Regions from separate parts of the Desulfofarcimen acetoxidans DSM 771 genome, predicted to be linked through region 2. Evidence: riboswitches for the same ligand, from Rfam matches in the RefSeq annotation. Region 2 holds a riboswitch; each other region holds the start of a gene.
What was found. A riboswitch is a leader RNA that binds a small molecule or an ion and turns the genes downstream of it on or off. The one in region 2 is predicted to bind cyclic di-AMP.
Positions count from the first base shown of each region.

Region 1 (6,740 bases), 2.0 Mb from region 2:
TTGTCAGAGACAGCAAGGGTCAGCAAAAAAGAGTGGTGCGGCCACGTGAGGAGTGGATTGTCAGGGAAAATACACACGAGCCGTTAATCACTGAAGAAGAGTACAATAAAGTCCAAACGATAATGCGGCAGAGGAGAGAAAAATACAATCATGAATGGTCTTGCGACAGGAAGTATTTGTTATCAAGTATATTGCGCTGCAATGTATGCAAAGGGAAAATATATGGATTTGCGGATAAGCAATGTAGAAGTATAACCTACAAATATCGTTGTCTTGGCGGAAACGGGAAGTGCAATGGAAAAATAAAAATTTGGAATATGAAAAAAATCGATAATACCATATTGGCCTTTATCGCGGAGATTTTTTCTGATCGGGCAAATATGATAAATTTTATTAGAAGAAATGTTGATTTGTTTACAAATGATCTTAGCGAATTAGTTAAAAAGCGTGAAGTCAAAAAAACATTGCTGGAGCAAATAAATAATGCTATAAAAAAACAGCAGTTAGCTTTTGAGCAGGACATTATCACGGTGGCAGAGTATAAAGAGAGAATGGCGGAACTTCGAGATAATAAACTGGCTGCTCAAAAGGAAATAGACAGCTTAAACCGTAAACTGGAACAAATAGATATGATTGAGGAGAAGATTTATAAAGTATATGAGGATATTAAGGCTTTGATCGATAATATTGATAGCCTGCCAATGGAGGAAAAGTTTCAGTTAGTCAATAACTTTACTGATATATTCATAGACGGCAATGGTAATATTGTAGATGTCAGGTTTAATATTTAGGGAATAAAATTATAAGTCGGGCGGGCCCGACGGAGAGTTATCCGCGGCCTTAAGGTATTTAACGCAGCGCTACACCATGCCCACAGCTAAAACCAAGGGTTTGTTAACAGATATAGGTACAGAAGAACTTGCCCACCTTGAGATTATTGCCACTATGGTGTATAAGCTCTTGAAGGGAGCTACACCGGAGGAATTGAGAGCAGTCGATCTAGCCGGCTATTATACCCAGCATGATCACGCGTTATTTTATAATGATGCTAATGGAGTTCCCTGGACTGCTGCGTACATTCAGGCTACCGGTGATCCTATAACTGATTTGCATGAAGATTTAGCTGCCGAGCAAAAAGCCAGAACAACTTACGAGCATTTGATTTGTCTAACAGACGACCGTGACTTAATAGACGGTTTGAGATTTTTAAGGGAAAGAGAAGTAGTTCACTTCCAGCGTTTTGGGGAAGCTTTAAATGATGTGCAGGGATTTGTATACGGCAAGAAAATATTTTAATCCTTTAAGCTGTAAGGATAACCCGGCAGAAATAGTTTTTTGTGAATCAAAGCCAAGTTGCAACTAACCCGTACCATAAAGTTGGTACGGGTTAGTTGCAACTTGGCTTTTGTCAATGAATGAGTGTTTTTGTAAGAAATGTTTTTTAGTCAGCTTATTTTTGAAAAACTTGTCATTAATAGTATGCTGGTGCGCTCTTAGAACTTGTAAAGGCTAATATGGATAAAACATGAATAAGCAGTAATTGGCTCTAAATAGAGGAACTTTTCGATTATAAAAGCCATAAACGACAATATTCGATGCTTAGTTATTTGACTGATTAGGTCAAAAAATGGTACAATGACAAAGGTGTGCACCGATGCCAAGTAATTTAGAAAAAGGAACAGAATAATTTGCACCGAGTTGCTTTTTAAGCAAGCGGGGGAACCAATTTTTGGGGTGAGTTGCTCTTTGCAAGGGGCTATAACTTTCGGTCCTAACCCGTCAGCTAACCTCGTAGGTGTGGAGAGTGAGGCGTTATGTCCAGAGCTAAAATAATGTTTACTTCCCTTGCCCTGGGAATATCTCTTTGTATTTTACCGGGTATTTCTTTTGCGGAAACTTATACAGTTAAGCCGGGAGATACTCTCTGGAAAATTTCCCGGGATTATGGTACTACCGTAAGCAATATTCAATCATTGAACAATCTTAATTCTGCGTTGCTGCACCCGGGACAGCAGCTAGTGATTGGAGGTCAAGGCCAGAGTCCCGCCCAGCCACAGCAGCAGGTATCCAGAGGTTTGGGCCGGGTAAGTACAGTACTAAGTTTTTCAAAATCTCTGCTCGGTGTGCCGTATGTTTCAGGAGGATCGTCGCCAAGTGGTTTTGATTGCTCAGGTTATGTGAAATATGTGTTCGGTCATTTTGGTATAAACTTGCCCAGAACGGCTGGAGAACAGTATAATGCGGGTCTAAAAGTTTCTTCCGCAGAAGCCAGACCCGGTGATCTGGTCGCTTTTAAAACAGGCGGGTATATTTCGCATGTTGGGATATATCTTGGCGATAGTCAATTTATCAGTGCGACATCCAGTAACGGTATTGACATTACTTCTGTACATGGTCCTTATTGGGGCAGCCGTTTTTTAGGATTCAGTCGAATAATGTAGCCCGGTAAAGATTTTTGAGGGAAAGGGAAGATATTTCCAGAGCTATTCAAGAGATTTCTAACCATCTTCAATATAATCATGTAAAAAGACCGGCTTTCCATGTGCACTGGAAAGCCGGTTTTTGTTTTTCTATGCTGATTTGTATAATATAAATATTTTCGGCCATACTTTAATGTAGAATGTTAAAAAGTTGAAAAGAACCGCAAATGGTTATACAGCCTCTTGTTTTACGCTAAGGGCAATGCATAAGGTATTTTTCGCTTTTTAATAAAAAATCATTAAGGAGGCCCTGTAAATATGGAGGGTACAGTTAAGTGGTTTAATGCTGAAAAAGGTTTTGGTTTTATTGAGCAGGAGGGTGGCGGTGATATATTTGTTCACTTTTCTGCTATCCAAGGGGATGGCTTTAAAACCCTGGATGAAGGGCAAAAAGTAAAATTTGAAGTTGTAGAAGGAAACCGCGGTCCTCAGGCAGCTAACGTTAGCCGCATCTAATAAAATAAAAACAGCTTAAAAAAGGCATTTAATGGATAATGCCTTTTTTATTGTCGTTCAAGTGTGGTGCAGTTGGTCCCTGATGATACATGGATTGTTTTAGAATGGAACATAACTATATATAGAATATTGAATAGATTCTATTTTTTTAGGGTAAACATATTATAGCTGCTATTAATATTAATATTATTCAGCTAATTTTAATTTTGGCACAATTGTTGCAATTATATTGTTTATAGCAAATAAGGGTGCCAGATCCCTCTTGCGCAAAAAAACAAGAAAACACAATATATTAAGAGGAGGAGTTTTATTATGGCATTAGGTGAACAGGTTTACGGTTATTTTATTCCTACAGTAAATTTGATGGGCGTAGGATCAGTTAAAGAAGTTAAGAGCCAGGTTAAAGTTCTTGGCGGCAAAAAAGCTCTTATCGTTACTGATGTTGTATTAAATAAAATGGGCATGGCCGAGCAAATTAAGGCTCAGGTAGTTGAAGCCGGAGCGGAAGCTGTTATTTATGACGGTTCAGAACCTAATCCGACTGACAAAAACGTACATGACGGTTTAAAAGTATACCAGGATAATAATTGCGACATGATTATTTCCTTGGGTGGCGGCAGTTCCCATGACTGTGCTAAAGGTATTGGCATTGTGGCTACCAACGGTGGCAATATTAGAGATTATGAAGGCGTGGACAAGTCCGCTAAAGCTATGCCTCCTTTCATTGCTATTAACACCACTGCCGGTACTGCCAGTGAAATGACCCGTTTCTGCATTATTACCGATACTGACCGTCATGTCAAGATGGCTATCGTTGACTGGAGATGTACTCCTAATGTAGCCATTAACGATCCCGTGATGATGGTGGGCATGCCCCCTGCTTTAACAGCCGCAACCGGTATGGATGCTCTTACCCACGCTGTAGAAGCTTATGTATCTATCATTGCTACTCCCGTTACTGACTCGGCAGCTCTCATGGCCATCAAACTTATTTCTGAAAACCTGCGCAATGCAGTAGCTAACGGTCAAAACATGGAAGCCAGAGATAAAATGGCTTATGCGGAATTCCTGGCAGGTATGGCTTTTAACAATGCCAGCCTTGGTTATGTGCATGCTATGGCTCACCAGCTCGGTGGTTTCTATAATCTCCCGCACGGTGTTTGCAATGCTATCCTGCTGCCGCACGTTGAGCGTTTTAACCTGATTGCATGCCCGGAACGTTTTGTTGATATCGCAGTTGCCATGGGTGAAAATGTTGACGGATTATCCGTGCGTGACGCTGCTGATAAGGCTCTCAGTGCTATTGCAAAACTCTCCAGTGATGTTGGAATTCCCAGCGGTTTAACAACCCTTGGTGTTATGGAAAAGGATCTGGAAACCATGGCTCAAAATGCTATGAAGGATGCTTGCAGTTTCACCAACCCGCGTATTGCCACCCTGCAGGATGTAATTGAAATCTATCGCAGCGCTCTGTAAGAAATAGCGAAAACCATCAGCTAACTTAATATATCTATCGAAAGGAGGCTACTTTACTCAGCAGCCTCCTTTCTTATTCTTTATTGGACAATTCTCAATTATATATTTATAATAATAATAGATATAATGACTATATGTTTGGAATATAATACTGTTTTTTACATATTACGCGCTCAGGAGGTGTTGCTGTGTTTGAAGATAAAGTTGTGCATATTACAAAGTTTGTGGCTCCGGAGATTATATTCGGGCTTGGTGCTTTGAGCCAGGTTGGCGACAGCGTACTTCGACTGGGTGCACGCAAGGTATTTGTGGTTACCGATGAGGGTGTCAGCAGTGCCGGTTGGGTGGATACTGCCTTAGATTCATTAAAGGAAGTAGGTATAGAATACGAGTGCTATTCCGATAGTACCAGTAATCCCAAGGATGTTGAAGTAGCCAGCGGTGTAGAGGCCTATCGGCTTGCCGGGTGTGACGCGGTTCTGGCGGTGGGAGGAGGCAGCCCCATTGATGTGGCTAAAGCGGTGGCAGCGGTAGCATCAAATGGCGGCAGGATAAATGATTATGAAGGTGTAAATCGGATTATTCACCCGCTGCCGCCTATGGTGGTAGTCCCTACCACGGCAGGTTCAGGTTCTGAGGTTTCTCAGTTCGCTATGATTGTGGACACTAATCGCAAAGTTAAGATGACAATCATATCCAAATCCTTGGTGCCGGATATAGCTTTAATTGACCCGGTAGTGCTGCAGACCAAGGATGCCGAATTGACTGCTGTAACCGGTATGGATGCTCTTAGCCACGCTATAGAAGCATATACATCCCTGGCTGCCACACCTTTGACAGATGTGCATGCCATAGAAGCGCTGCAAACTATAGCTAATAACCTGCGCAGCTCAGTTGCTTCCAGAACAAATTTGAAAGCCAAATCTGCCATGGCTATGGCCAGCCTGCAGGCCGGACTGGCCTTTTCTAATGCCATATTAGGAGCCACACATGCCATGACCCATCAGGTTGACGGGCTTTTAGACCTGCACCATGGAAAAACAAATGCAGTGCTGCTCCCTTATGTAATGGAATTCAATATGATTGCCAGCACCGATAAATTTGTCAGGATCGCTGAGGCCTTTGGAGAGTGTGTGCGCGGGATGAGTTCTTGGGCGGCGGCTGAAAGGGCAGTTCATGCTGTGAGGCGCTTAACCCGTGATATTGGCATACCAAAAAATCTAACTGCGCTGGGCTTGAATGGTTCATATATTCCTCAGTTAGTAAAGTCCGCCCTAAATGACGCTTGTTTAATTACAAATCCACGTGATGTCGAAGAAGAAGATTTAACAGAAATCTTTCGAAAGGCTTTGTAAGGGGGTTAGGATTTTGTTTGAAAATAAGCGTAAATTGATTGAAAACCTTACAGGAGTAAACTCCTCTAAATTAAATTATTATCTGGAACTAAAAGAAATCAATAAATTAATCGAATTACAAAACAGCAGGTTAGCCATAATCAATCAGCTTGCTAAAGATATAAACATTGATATGTCCTTTACCGATATATTAGACCGGGTATATGATAAACTGCCTGCTGTAATAAAATGTGATTTTCTGGCCATAGCTTTATTGGAGAATGATGAGTTGGTTTTATCTGCGGTATCACCTAAAACAGGATACGTGGGCAAAACTATTCCTGCAAGCTCTGTTTTATGGGAAGTCATAGATACCGGTGAAAACAGAGCTTATGATTTGCCTGAGGCTTATTGTGATTTAGTGCAGGATGGCTTATTATGTGAATGGGATTTAAGATCACTGACGGTTAATCCTTTATTCGTGCAGGGCAAGGTAATAGGGATTTTAATCATCGGGAATCTGGTCTGGCATCATTATTCAGAAGCTGATTTGAGCTTTTCCGCTCAGTTAGCAGATCAATTGGCGGTTTGTATAGCCAATGCCCGTTTGTATAAACAGGTTTTACGTGGCAAAAGTGAGTGGGAAGAGACTTTTTCCGCGGTTAGTGAGCCTATTTTTTTAGTGGATTTGAATTATAATATATTGCGAGGCAACGAGCATTTTACGGATTTTGTTAATAGCCCGGCTGAAATAGAGGGTAAGAAATGTTATGAATTGCTCTGGGGCAAGGCCGCCAAATGTGAAGATTGTTTTTTGGAGACAGTTGTCGGAACCAGTAAAGCGGCCTATTACCAGAAACAACTGGACAGCGGTACTATTTTAGATGTTTTTTGTTACCCTGTGGTTAATGAACATAATGAGATTTATGCGGTTATTCAACAGATTAAAGATGTAACCGAGAGAGAAAAAATGAAAGCTCAACTGGTTCAGTCA
Region 1 covers NC_013216.1:3,143,717-3,150,456, reverse strand. Annotated here, with positions in the region: gene DTOX_RS14370 (recombinase family protein) at 1-791, shown strand, start outside; partial or broken gene DTOX_RS14365 (manganese catalase family protein) at 811-1,296, shown strand; cyclic di-AMP (ydaO/yuaA leader) riboswitch at 1,682-1,814, shown strand; gene DTOX_RS14360 (C40 family peptidase) at 1,815-2,441, shown strand; gene DTOX_RS14355 (cold shock domain-containing protein) at 2,739-2,936, shown strand; gene DTOX_RS14350 (iron-containing alcohol dehydrogenase) at 3,249-4,412, shown strand; gene DTOX_RS14345 (iron-containing alcohol dehydrogenase) at 4,601-5,767, shown strand; gene DTOX_RS14340 (ATP-binding protein) at 5,781-6,740, shown strand, end outside.
Region 1: linked by a shared signal. The riboswitch ahead of DTOX_RS14360 (C40 family peptidase) and the one ahead of eam (glutamate 2,3-aminomutase) in region 2 are both predicted to bind cyclic di-AMP.

Region 2 (6,740 bases):
AGCACGATCAATCCTTTAATCAATTGAACCGCACGTGTTCCCTTGATCAGCAAGTATATCCGGTACACTACAAAAGCAACAATCATTAAGTCAATTAACGTAGTGACAGAAAAACTAATCCGGGGTAAACCTAGTTTAATTAATTGCGAAAAGTCCAAGAGGCCTCACCCCTAATCTAATAATTATATTTATCGTAACTTCCAGCCAACCCGAAGTCAACAAGTTTCAAATAATTGATTTGTGTATAAGTGTACCGGTGTTTAACGTATTTAATTCTTTCTACGTTAAATAACTACAATAATATGCTATATTAGATCACTCATTTTAGTTGCTTGAACAGGTTGTTTATCATTATTGCAATTTCTATTCTCTTCATTTAAAGAAATTCCCCCAATCCTATTATACACTCATAGTCCGTTAAAGTGGTTGATTTTCGAAGCGCGGCTAACGCCGCAATGTACAAAATCCTATACACACATTATTGACATAGAAACACCTTACTTTAAATATATAAGTAGAGTAGTTTTCATATAAAAGGTGTGATAATTTTGCATGTATTCTTTCCCAAATTAGTTCTGATATTTTTTACTGCCTTTGGTATTATGATAGGCGCCACTCTAATGGGATCACTGGCAGCTTTGCTTATGAAGGAACCTCCGGTAGCAACCATGCTGTCTTTGGCCAAGGAAATTAAAATCTGGGCAATCGTTGCAGCTATTGGCGGATCTTTTTCAACTTTTGAAATCTTAGAATCAGGGATCTTTCAAGGTGACTTAAAAGCTATGGTAAAACAGTTTTTCTTTATTCTCAGCAGTTTTTCCGGCACACATTTAGGATATTTTGTGGTGGTGAACTTAACCGGTGGTAAAAATTAAGACAAAAATTTTTTACTTACTCGCCCCTTTTTTACTGGGTTTATCTCTTGGCGCGTCAGGACTGAACGCTTATACCGGACATTATATAGATGAATTGCTCTTTCGGTTAAAAAATCTTGAGGAACAGCTTGCCGGCAATCAAAGCGAAATAGAACAACTCAAATTAAATCTCATTGATAAAACACACCCGGTTCTGTCTGCTATCAACGTTTATGCGACTGTTATTGATGATAACCTCACAAAATTGGAACAGGAGCAAGTTAAAATAGAAACGATAAAAGACGTTAAGCAAAGGTTAGTAACCATGCTTGGTCAGGAACTGTCTAAGATAAACTTCTTACAGCTGGCTCTCATCCTTGACGGTCGTGAAATTACTGCGGATAAAATTATTTTTACACAAAAGGTAAATTTACTAATAGTAAAGGAAAATGTTCTGAATATATACATAACCTGCCAACCCCAAAAAAAGAAGTCCAACACATTAGGTTATCTTGCTAAATAACACCTTTATTTTCAATAAAGGCAGCCTGCCGGCACAGAACACCAGCAGGCTTATTATTCTTATTGTGTTATTAAAAATCTTAATGAACTTTCGACCAAACATTCATATCTTCAAAACCGCCGCCAATATTGCAATTATTGATCAAAACTCCGCCAAATCCATAACCAAAATTAGCAAAAACTTTGTTCATACCGACAGAACTGCTGCGGGCAATAGTGTACAAACACTTTATCTCAGTATTCTTTAATACATCTTCCATATGCAGCAAAAGGCAACTGGCCAATCGCCTGCCTCTCCATTCCGGGAGAACAGCAAAATCAGTAACTTCAGCATTTTTATCTAATGTGTTTATCTCAGCAGACGCAGCGGCTACGATCTCGTTATTATATAAGGCTAAAACATAATAGACATTCTGATCCATCGTATGTGCCAGGTAATCAGAATTGAATATCGGAAAAGGGTAAGTAGCAAAAACCTTGCTATACAATGAGGCTAAATCTCGGCAATTGGCTGCCTCTCCTTGCTTAATAATTACCCCATGAGGAACCGCCGAATCACTATGTGTCCCCCTCAAAGCATTATACACTGGTTTTATAGCATGGTTCTTGTTGCTTAATCCCGAGGGTGTCTCCCTCCGGACTGTAAGATATTTGGCAAAAACCATGGCAGTTTCGACACCGCCGTAATAGCCGGGGATAGATGCCTCAAGCTTCATTTTGCTGCGCAAAAATTTTTCTTTCCACCTGGCTCTGGCTTTAAGCCATATTTTATCAAGTTGATATTCCGATGCCTTTTCCGTAAGAATCTGAATCATTTCTTCTATTCCATTGTCTAATCGCAGAGAAAATTCATAAACAGTAATTCTCTTATTGTAGGGGGAAATGAGAATGCTGCATTGAAAAGCCTGTCCAGTTAGATGTTCCCACCGGTCTTGTGAATTCTCTATCATATTTCTTAAATTAATTGTCATGTAAAATATCCTTATAAATTTTTAAACGCTTTTTGCGCCTGTTCCCTTCCGGTATTAAGCTGACCATCTTAGCATTTGGATTTATAAGTTTTTGCAATCCGATAGGATCATGTAAAGCACTGGACCCCTTACACACATTACAGGTGGATGAACAACTTGAATTGTAGTTTGCCGGTTCTTCATATATGCAGATAACTCCTTCGTAATTGCGCAATACTGTTTTGGTACTTGTGCTGGACAGTTGATAATTAGGCAGAACCGGTATTTTCCCCCCGCCCCCCGGCGCATCTACCACAAAAGTCGGCACTGCAAACCCTGAGGTATGCCCAATCAGCGCCTCCATAATTTCCACCCCTTTACTTACAGGAGTACGAAAATGCTCAATGCCGCGGGATAAATCACACTGGTAAAGGTAATAGGGGCGAACACGGTTACTAACCAACAGGTGCGCTAATTTTTTAATAATGAAGGCGCAATCATTTATTCCCTTCAGCAACACCGTTTGATTACCCAGAGGAATACCGGCGTCAGCCAGCTTGGCAAGAGCGCGGGCAGACTCCTCTGTAAATTCACGAGGGTGATTAAAGTGGGTGTTTATCCAGATAGGATGATATTTCTTAAGCATTTTGACCAAATGATCAGTGATCCTTTGCGGCATTACTACCGGCGTACGGGTTCCAATACGAATTACCTGAACATGCGGAATTTCTCTTACCCTTCGTATAATTTGCTCCAATCTGTTGGTTGACAAAACAAAGGGGTCTCCGCCGGATAACAATACATCACGTATATCAGGATGAGCTTTAATGTATTCAATAGCCTTTATAATATCACTGTCTTTCGAAACCTTTTCATTATCGCCAACTTTACGCTTGCGAGTACAGTGCCGGCAATACATCGAACATTCGTTGGTAACCAAAAGCAGTACCCTATCAGGGTATCGGTGTGTCAGCCCCGGGCAAGGTGAATCACCATCCTCATGCAGAGGATCATCCATGTCCCCGGAACCTTTAATTAACTCTTTGGGATTTGGTATGCACTGCATGCGAATAGGGCATGTTGAATCATCCTTATTTATAAGTGACGCATAATAAGGAGTGATAGCCATTGGGAACACATCAATAGCTTTTTGAATGCTGGCTTTCTCATAAACAGACAAATTAGCATACTGATCTAACTCGTCTGATGACATGATGCGATTTCGTAATTGCCACCGCCAGTCAGACCAATTGGATTCCTCCGTGATATTTGCAAATAAAAGTTTTTGTTTCATTCTTACCTCCTTAAAAATCATTTGTTATGAATAAAACCCACTTAACGCATAAAATTAATGCAATTCAAAACATTCCTAATATACCGGTTTTATAAAATTCCGACTATCTCTTTTTTCCGGAAAAACTGTGTAATCAATTTGCCTGTTTTCCCAATTGCGCAAGCGTACGGAACTGTTATCAATGCCTAAAAGATACTTTGGTAAGATGGGAATTTTACCGTAACCATTTGGCGCGTTGATTATATAGGTTGGAACCGCCAGACCTGAGGTATAGCCGCGCAGCTTTTCCATTATCTCAATTCCTTCATTCACCGAAGTAATAAAGTGCCGTGTGCCTATAACCTGTTTAGCATGAAAAATATAATAAGGACGGACTCTTATTTTTAGCAATTCCTGGTTGAGTTTTTTCATCACATGCGGATTGTTATTTATTCCTTTTAACAAAACAGCCTGGTTGCCTAAAACCACGCCCGCGCTAACCAGCATGTCGCAGGCCAGCTTGCTCTCCGGTGTAATCTCCTGCGGGTGATTGAATTGTGTATTGATATATACCGGCGGGTGCTGCTTTAATACCTCACACAGTTCCGGCGTAATCCTCTGAGGAAGTGTAACTATTGTCCTGGTGCCCAGGCGCTTAATTTCCACATGCTTGATACTGTCAAGCTCACTGAGCAGCCAGTCTATTTTTTTGTCACTAAGGAGAAGCGCATCGCCCCCCGTAATCAATACATCTCTAATTTCCTTGTTCTTGCGTATATAATCCAGTGCCGCCAACAGGTCCTGGTGTGTTTGATGCCTGTCAACATCGCCTATGCCCCTGCGGCGCTGGCAGTGGCGGCAATACATGGCACATTTATTGGTTACATTAATTATCAGCCTGTCCGGATAACGCCTGGTTATGCAGGGAGCGGGAGAAGTTAATTCTTCCGCCATGGGATCAGCATAGCCGCTAACGTCCAATTCTTTTATACTGGGAACTGACTGCAGCATAACCGGATCGTTCAGGCTGTCAGGCACTATAAGTGAGGCATAATAAGGAGATACAGACCAGCGAAACTTCAGGCCCACCTTTCTGATTTGAGCGCACCGCTCTTCGCTAAGCTGTATTAAACTCGATAACAACTCGACATCATTAATCCGGTGCGATATCTGCCAGTGCCAATCCCGCCACTTTTCCTCATTAGCATTAAAGTGCCTAAACAACTTCTCCCTGTTAGAAAGAATACACTGCTGCAAATCAAAACCTGTTGGAATTTTATCCTTCTTCTCCAGGTAATCACTTATGCTTTTCTTTAAACCTGTCGCCCTTCTAAGACCAATAGCCCTTTTGTCTTCGCAGTTAAAAGTATCATTTTCATTTAAATAAACTGACACATCATCTCCTCCATTCAAAATTAAAATAAAAACACACAATAACCCGAAATTAGCGAGGGTTATTGTGTGTTAATTGCGTTTTAGCAAAATGCAAAGAAAAGCTATGAAGTGCCAATAATAAACACACAGCAAAGGCACAGCAAAGCAAGTCTGCCTGCTCTCTTTTCCTTCAACGCTTACGAAGTTAGCTGACGGATTCGGGCCGAAGAATAACCCTACCTTAATTGAATTTTTAAACTCAATAAGGACTCACCCCAGGAAGTGGTTCCCCCGCTTCTAAATGAATTCAGCGATAGAAAATTTTATTAAGTTTTGTTAATTAAAATAAAAGTGGAAAACCAAACATGGCTTCCCACCCAGAAGTCGTAAATCACTTGTGAAAGCGAATAAATACAAATTAACTCGCCCAGCCTGAACAATCATATTTATCTTAACTATATAAATAGTTTATCATATTAATTAGAATAGATCAAGTGTTCTGAAATAATTTTCTATCAATCATTTTGCTTCAACAAACCGTAGGCCAGGCTGTCTACCAGCGCCTGCCAGCTTGCTTCCATTATGTTCGTTGATACACCGATTGTACCCCAGGAATTTTTACCGTCACCTGTTTCAATCGAAACCCGCACCACCGCGTCAGTGCCCTCTTTTTCATTGAGCACGCGCACCTTGTAATCGTTTAATTGCATCTCTTTAATAGCCGGGTAAAAACCTTCCAAGGATTTACGCAGGGCATTATCCAGTGCATTGACCGGCCCGTTGCCTTCCGCAGCCGTGTGTTTGACCTGATCGCCCACCCAGATTTTAATGGTTGCCTCGGTGCTGGTCGGCCCGTTTTCCTTCATATCCATGATGACCCGCAAGCTTTCCAGTTTGAAAGGATTTTCATACTGACCCGATATGCGTCTCATTAACAGTTCAAAAGAACCATCCGCTCCCTCAAACTGGTATCCCTGGTTCTCCAGTTCCTTTATATGCATGAGCAGTTGCTTATTCTCTTCTGTCTGCTGGGTTAAATCCACATTCAGCTCTTTGAATTTATAAAGCAAATTGGATAATCCAGACTGGTCAGAGACCAGAACCCGCCGCTGGTTGCCCACCAATTCCGGAGTAATATGCTCATACGTTTTGGAATTTTTCATAATGGCGCTGACATGAATGCCGCCTTTATGGGCAAAAGCACTGGTACCCACAAAAGGTTGGCCGTTATGCAGGTGCATGTTGGCAACCTCACTGACAAAGCGGGAAACCTCCGTAAGCTGCGCCAGGTTACCTTCAGGCAAACATTTAAGCCCGCACTTTATTTCCAGATTAGGAATTACCGAGCAGAGATTGGCGTTGCCGCAGCGCTCTCCATAACCGTTCATAGTACCCTGAACCTGTATAACCCCGGACTGAACCGCTATAACAGAATTGGCTGCAGCCATTTCACTGTCGTTATGGCAGTGAATACCCAGAGGAACTGTGACAACACTCTTTACTTTACTAACTATTTCCTGAATATCCCAGGGCATGGTTCCGCCATTGGTATCACAGAGCACAATACGGTCCGCTCCACCCGCCTGGGCCGCTTTAACAGTTTCCAATGCATACTCTGTATTGGCCTTACAGCCGTCAAAAAAATGTTCCGCATCATAAAATACCTGCATGCCGTTTGACTTCAGGTAGGCAACTGATTCTTTAATCATTTGTAAATTCTCTTCCAGAGTAGTATTGAGCGCATACACAACCTGGAAATCCCATGTC
Region 2 covers NC_013216.1:621,904-628,643, reverse strand. Annotated here, with positions in the region: gene cdaA (diadenylate cyclase CdaA) at 1-158, opposite strand, end outside; gene DTOX_RS02965 (YtrH family sporulation protein) at 540-875, shown strand; gene DTOX_RS02960 (hypothetical protein) at 862-1,377, shown strand; gene ablB (putative beta-lysine N-acetyltransferase) at 1,457-2,347, opposite strand; gene kamA (lysine 2,3-aminomutase) at 2,337-3,620, opposite strand; gene eam (glutamate 2,3-aminomutase) at 3,696-4,994, opposite strand; cyclic di-AMP (ydaO/yuaA leader) riboswitch at 5,153-5,296, opposite strand; gene cimA (citramalate synthase) at 5,489-6,740, opposite strand, start outside.

Region 3 (6,740 bases), 510 kb from region 2:
ATGAAATGGGTGTTAATATCAGGGTTACCTCCGGTCCGGCTATTGAGCGACAGGGTGATCTGGCGGCTATTCTGACCAATCTGGGTCAGGGAGATGTTTTGTTCATTGATGAAATTCATCGCTTAAGCCGTCAGGTAGAGGAAGTGCTTTATCCGGCTATGGAGGATTTTGCCCTGGATATTATGATCGGCAAAGGGCCTGGTGCCCGTTCGGTGCGCTTGAATTTGCCCAGTTTTACACTGGTTGGAGCTACTACCAGAGCAGGTCTCCTGACTTCTCCCTTAAGAGACCGCTTTGGTGTAATCAGCCGTCTGGATTTTTATACTACCGATGAACTAATGCAGATAATTTTACGGACAGCTCAAATTTTGAGAGTTGCTGCTGATGAACAGGGCGCGTTGGCTATAGCCAGCAGGTCAAGAGGTACTCCGAGAGTGGCCAACAGGCTGCTAAAAAGAGTTCGTGATTACTCACAGGTGAGATCGGATGGTATGATTAACGGGGTGCTGGCGGATGAGGCCTTGCAGTTTTTGGAAATTGATGATTTGGGCCTGGATGAAGTGGATCGCAAGCTGTTAAAAGCAGTTATAGAGAAATTTGGGGGAGGCCCGGTTGGCCTGGATACACTGGCTGCTTCCACCGGTGAGGAAGCCGGCACTATTGAGGATGTTCTGGAACCTTTTTTGCTGCAGTTGGGATTGCTGGCTCGTACACCCAGAGGCAGAGTGGTTACTCAAAGGGCGTATAGTCATCTGGGGATACAGCCGGTTTCCATGGAAGGAACTTAGCCGGACACATCCCCCAATATATTAAAATAATGGTAAAAGGCATGAAGATACTAAAAAAAATTTTATTTGGTATATAAATTTTATTAATCTTTGTGTTTAGGCATTGGTTATAAGCAATTAATACCTGTTCTTATTGCTATATGTGGTATTTAAAAATACCTAGTATACAATATATTGTGGGTATTAGATCTTCCTTATATATAAATATTATTAGTGAGGTTGTTTAAATATAATTTTGCAATTATTTCATTAATATATTTTATGTTGTTTGAAGAAATACGTATAATTCATCCTACGATAAGATAGATTGAGATATTATATAATAATTTAAAGATATGACTAATTATCGTGTATTTTTGTCTTAAACAACAATATCTTTGTTAAAGTATTAAGAGTATCATCTAGTTTAGTATTGATTAACGCTTAATCTGAATAGAGCGGGGGAACCAATATATGGGGTGAATCCCACAATGCGTGGGTAGGGTTACTCTTTCAATCCGAATCCGTCAGCTAACCTCGTAAGCGTTGAAAGGGGATGAAATACTGATAATACTAGACTATGTATAACACATTTGATCTCGCTAACGAAAAAAAGAATCCCTGTAATAATTTTATTTTATTTTTATTTGTTGATGTACATTGGGAAACTATAATATCATAAAGGTTTCCTGTTGGCGAGGTGTCGGATGTGTTAAAAGAATTGAGAAGGGCAATTATTGGCCAACCTTTAGAATCTGCTAAAATTGCACATGAGCGATTTTCTGTCCCCAAGGGTTTAGCGATTCTGTCATCGGATGCTTTATCATCTGTTGCTTATGCCGGGGAAGAAATATTACATGTTCTGGTGCCGGTTATAGGTTTATTATCCTTTAATTTCTTAACCCCTATTTCTATAGCTATTATTTTTTTGTTATTTATAGTTAGTTTTAGTTTTAGACAAATTATAACAGCTTATCCCAGAACCAGTGGTGGTGCATATATCGTAGCTAAAGAAAATCTCGGTACTTTAGCTGGTTTAATAGCTGGGGCAGCTCTGCTTTTTGATTATTTACTTACAGTAGCGGTTTCAATTTCAGCCGGTGTTGCCGCTCTAACTTCTGCTTATCATGCGGCTATTCCTCATAGGGTTTCAATTGCCCTGATTGTTATAACTTTTTTAATATTAATGAACCTCAGAGGAATAAGAGAATCAGCCACATTTTTTAGTTACCCGACTTATGGATTTATCTTAGGTATGTTTATATTAATTACTTGGGGTTCATTAAAACTTTTTATAAACGGTACTATTTTTTCTCCTGTTCCTGTACAAACCGGTAATAACATTAATTTAAGCAATATAGCACTTGTATGGATTATATTAAGGGCTTTTTCTTCCGGATGTACTGCTTTAACCGGTATTGAAGCAGTAAGCGACGCGGTACCTAACTTTAAAGAACCTGAGGGGCGGAATGCCAAGAGGGTATTGGCTCTGCTTGCATTATTGCTGTTTATCTTGTTTGGTGGATTAACACTATTAACCAGAGCTTTACATGTAGTACCCACTGAAAATATGACGGTCATTTCTCAAGTAGCCTTGAAAATATTTGGCCCGGGATTTTTCTTCTATCTTTTTCAGGCAAGTACAGGGTTAATATTATTATTAGCAGCAAACACAGCTTTTGCGGGTTTCCCATTACTGGCATCATTGATGGCGAGAGATAAATATTTGCCTCGTTACTTGGGACTTAGAGGTGACAAGCTGGTTTTTAGTAATGGAGTTATACTGCTAGGTTTACTGGCAGCTTTATTAATTGTTATTTTTGATGGGATAACAACTCGCTTAATACCTTTATATGCGGTAGGAGTATTTACAGCTTTTACAGTTGCACAAAGTGGCATGGTTAAAAGGTGGTATAGTCTGAAAGAGACCGGTTGGAGACGGAAGATGTTCATTAATGGTATTGGTGCTGTGGTTACCGGTATTGTTACTATTGTTGTCGCGATTACAAAGTTTGAACACGGTGCATGGATTGTTATGATTATAATTCCGACAATGGTATCTATCTTTCTCACCATTCATAAACATTATCAGGATATACGGGTTGAATTGGATTTTGATAATTACCTAAACAGAGAACTTGTACGACATAAAATTATTGTTCCAATTGCGAGTTTAACTAATGTGGTTGCAAATACTGTAGATTATGGCAAAACATTATCCGATGATATTAAGGCAGTACATGTCTCAACTGATTCTGCAATAACTGAAAAATTGCAAATAAAATGGGCAATTTGGAACCCAGGAGTTGAACTTCTGGTTCTTAATTCACCTTTTCGTTCAGTTTTTGAACCGTTAATTGAATATATTCTTAAGGTAGAAGATTCTAAAAGTGACGATGAAGTTATAACGGTATTGATACCGGAATTTGTAACAACAAAATGGTGGCACCGTTTTCTTCACAATCAAACAGGATTAATATTGCAGAATGCACTGGTAATAAGAAGCAATGTTATTGTTACTACAGTTCCTTACCACTTAAAAAAGTAAGAAATTTTACGTTGTTTAAGGTAAACAGGATAAATGTTAAGCCTTAATTATAAAAGGGTCACCACTTAGCGTGGTGACCCTTTAAACGCCGGTTCCATTAATTATTTTTTTAAATGATAAGGTACAGTTGCAACTACCACATTTTTACGAAACAGCAAGAAAGAACGAATCATTATGCCTGATTGGTTATGAAGAATATTGTGCCAGCCTCTTTTAGGAATAAATTGTGGTATTACTACTGTAACTTGGTAGTTCGACTCACTGGCTTTATGTTGAATAGTATCAATAAATTTTGTTAGAGGATTAATGATACTTCTATAATAAGAATACAGTGTAACCAGTCTTACATCAGGCTGCCATTTTTCCCATTTTTCTTCAAACTCCTTTTCATTTTCTTTGTCAAACGCAATGTAAACAGCAATAATTCTATTTGGAGAAAGAGATTTAGCATAATTTAAGGAACTTTCTACTACACGGGTCATACCGGCAACAGGAACGATAATAATGTTGCCTTCAATAGGTATAACTGTTTTAGAAGCTGTTAGCCTTAGCTCATCACCAACATCTTCATAATGTTTTCTAATTCGGTGGAATACAAAGATAATAATGGGCAGGAAAACAAATACTGACCATACCCGGGTGAATTTTGTTAAAAAGAATATCATTGTGACGATGAAACTAATAAAAGCACCTATTGCATTAACGGTTAGTTTTGGAATCCACCCTTGGGGCTTCTCGCGTATCCATTTAACTATCATACCTGATTGGGACAAGGTAAATGGAATAAACACTCCAATTGCGTAAAGAGGGATTAAATGCTCAGTTTTTGCGTGAAAAATAACAATTAAAATAATCGAAGCTATTCCAAGTATGATAATGCCATTTGAGTATCCTAATCGGTCACCTCTAACAAGAAATATCCTTGAAATAAACTTATCTTTTGCAAGATTAACCGCCAGTAATGGGAAGGCGGAATAACCTGTGTTTGCGGCAAGGATTAATATTAATGCCGTAGTTCCTTGAATAAAAAAGTACATGAAATTATGTCCGAAGGTTTCTTTGGCTATTTGTGATACGACAGTTTCTTTTACATTAGGAGATATCCCATAATAATAGGCTAAATAAACAATTCCTGAAAACAATAAGGCGAGTAAGAAACCCATCATGATTAATGTTTTGGCAGCGTTGTTAGGTGCCGGATCCTTGAAATTAGGAATAGCGTTGGATATGGCTTCAACCCCTGTTAAAGCAGAACTTCCTGAGGCAAAGGTTCTCAAAAGTATAAACAAACTAATTCCAGCCACATCTGCACCAATAGGAGGGTGTAGGTCAGGGGGAACTACTCCTGTAAGAATGTTATAAATTGCCGCCCCGATTAATATTAACAATGCTAAAACGAATAAATAAACTGGATAAGCTAATATTGAAGCAGACTCCGTTATTCCTCTTAAATTTAAAATTGTAATAAAGAGCACAAATGTAATGGCAATTTCTACATTATAGTTATGTAGGAGAGGAAAGGCAGATGTTATAGCATCAGTACCTGCGGACACACTTACAGCAACAGTCAGTATGTAGTCTACCAACAGAGAGCCTCCGGCTATTAAGCCGGCATTAACACCCAGATTGTTTTTGGAAACAACATATGCTCCTCCACCATTAGGATAAGCAAAGATAATTTGCCTATAAGACAATATAAGAGCTGTTAGGAGGACTAATACACCGGCTGCGATCGGAATTGAATACCAAAATGCTGCTGTGCCTACGGTAGCCAGTACTATTAGCATTTGTTCAGGGCCATATGCCACTGATGACAGAGCATCAGAAGAAAGGATAGCTAATGCTTTTCTCTTGATAAGCTTATGTTCTCCTAGCTCGTGGGATTTCAATGGTCGTCCAAGTAAAAATCTTTTTATGGATGAAATCATTAATTACTCACCGCCGATAGTGTTAATACATTATATATTGCCCCATAAAACAATAATTTTGCAGATAAATAGTAACTATTCAGCCTTCCCGTTTTTTAACTAAAACAGGGGGTGCTGATGTATAAAAATGCTACTGTTTGGGTTTAATAATAATTTGGGCAAGACAAATAGGAGTATTTTAGGTTAAACCCCTCCCGTTAGAATAATCCTGGCTTGGCTTTCTTACTTTTTAAGAAAAAAATTGACCTCATCCAAGTAGCCCTAGTTCAGGGGGAATATCCCAACAATGTAGTAACACCGACGCAGGTATCACATATATATTGGGATTTGGCAAAGATACTCAAGCTTCCTCAGATAAAGACAAACATGACATTGACTAAGTTCCGTTCATGCACGAAACTGGATTTGACAATAAATCTGAAATAATAGGACATTTTTAAAACCGCCGAATTGCTTGTATTTCAAGCGATTCGGCGGTTTATTAACCATCAATCTTCTAAAGTCAGGATCCTCTTGCAAGATGTAATAAATAATGATATATTTTTATTTGGGCGCACATCCAAATATTTCTTATGCGGTTAAAAAATAAGAGGAAATTAATTTAATGCTTAATTTGAGTTCCGTTACCCAAAATCACAAGTGAAAATTTAATATCGGCATTAAATGGTGCGTTTACAAACAATGATATTAAAAAGACTGCAGCTAAAAAAAGCATACATTGGCAAACGGGATTGGCTAAGTGACGCACTTAAACATTTTATTAGTGGCTTAAGGAAAATATGGTTTTTTCAACAAATTCTCAAGTGGAGGAAATTTCTTGTTGAATATATTTAATGCGGAACATGAATATCAAATACGTGAAAAGAGATATTCCGAGCAATTTAACAAAGAAAGTCGGCAGTACAACATCTTAAGCAATTTACGGGTAGTTGCATTCTTGGGAATTATTTTTGGTGCGATACTTTTTTACTATGAATATCGTATTTCCGGAAGTTTGTTTTCAATATGCGCATTAGTTACATTTGTCATTTTTATTGTTCAACATGAAAAAGTGAAAAACAGAAAAGAATTGGCTTTTTCCCTTGCAAGAATCAACCGGCAAGCGATTGACAGAATTAATGGAAAATGGGTTGAGTTCACTGATAATGGAGAGGAATTTTTTGATCAAAAGCATCAGTATAGTGTTGATTTAGATATTTTTGGACAGGCTTCGTTATTTCAGTGGATTAATAATACCGTTACTTTTCTGGGAAAAAAGTTCTTAAAAAATGCTTTGACAGAGCCAGAGACGGACATTTTAAAAATTAAGGAAAGACAGGCTGCAATTAATGAACTTGCAGGTAAGCTTGATTGGAGACAACATTTTTGGGTAGAAGGTGGTTCCATTAAAAACGGAACAAACAATCCTGAGGCGTTATTTGAATGGGCAGAAAATGAAAACCATATATTTAGACTTCCGTGGTTGATATGGGTTATACGATTAATTTCGTTAGCTAC
Region 3 covers NC_013216.1:1,135,135-1,141,874, forward strand. Annotated here, with positions in the region: gene ruvB (Holliday junction branch migration DNA helicase RuvB) at 1-788, shown strand, start outside; cyclic di-AMP (ydaO/yuaA leader) riboswitch at 1,199-1,328, shown strand; gene DTOX_RS05340 (APC family permease) at 1,477-3,315, shown strand; gene DTOX_RS05345 (APC family permease) at 3,417-5,243, opposite strand; gene DTOX_RS05350 (MutS family DNA mismatch repair protein) at 6,061-6,740, shown strand, end outside.
Region 3: linked by a shared signal. The riboswitch ahead of DTOX_RS05340 (APC family permease) and the one ahead of eam (glutamate 2,3-aminomutase) in region 2 are both predicted to bind cyclic di-AMP.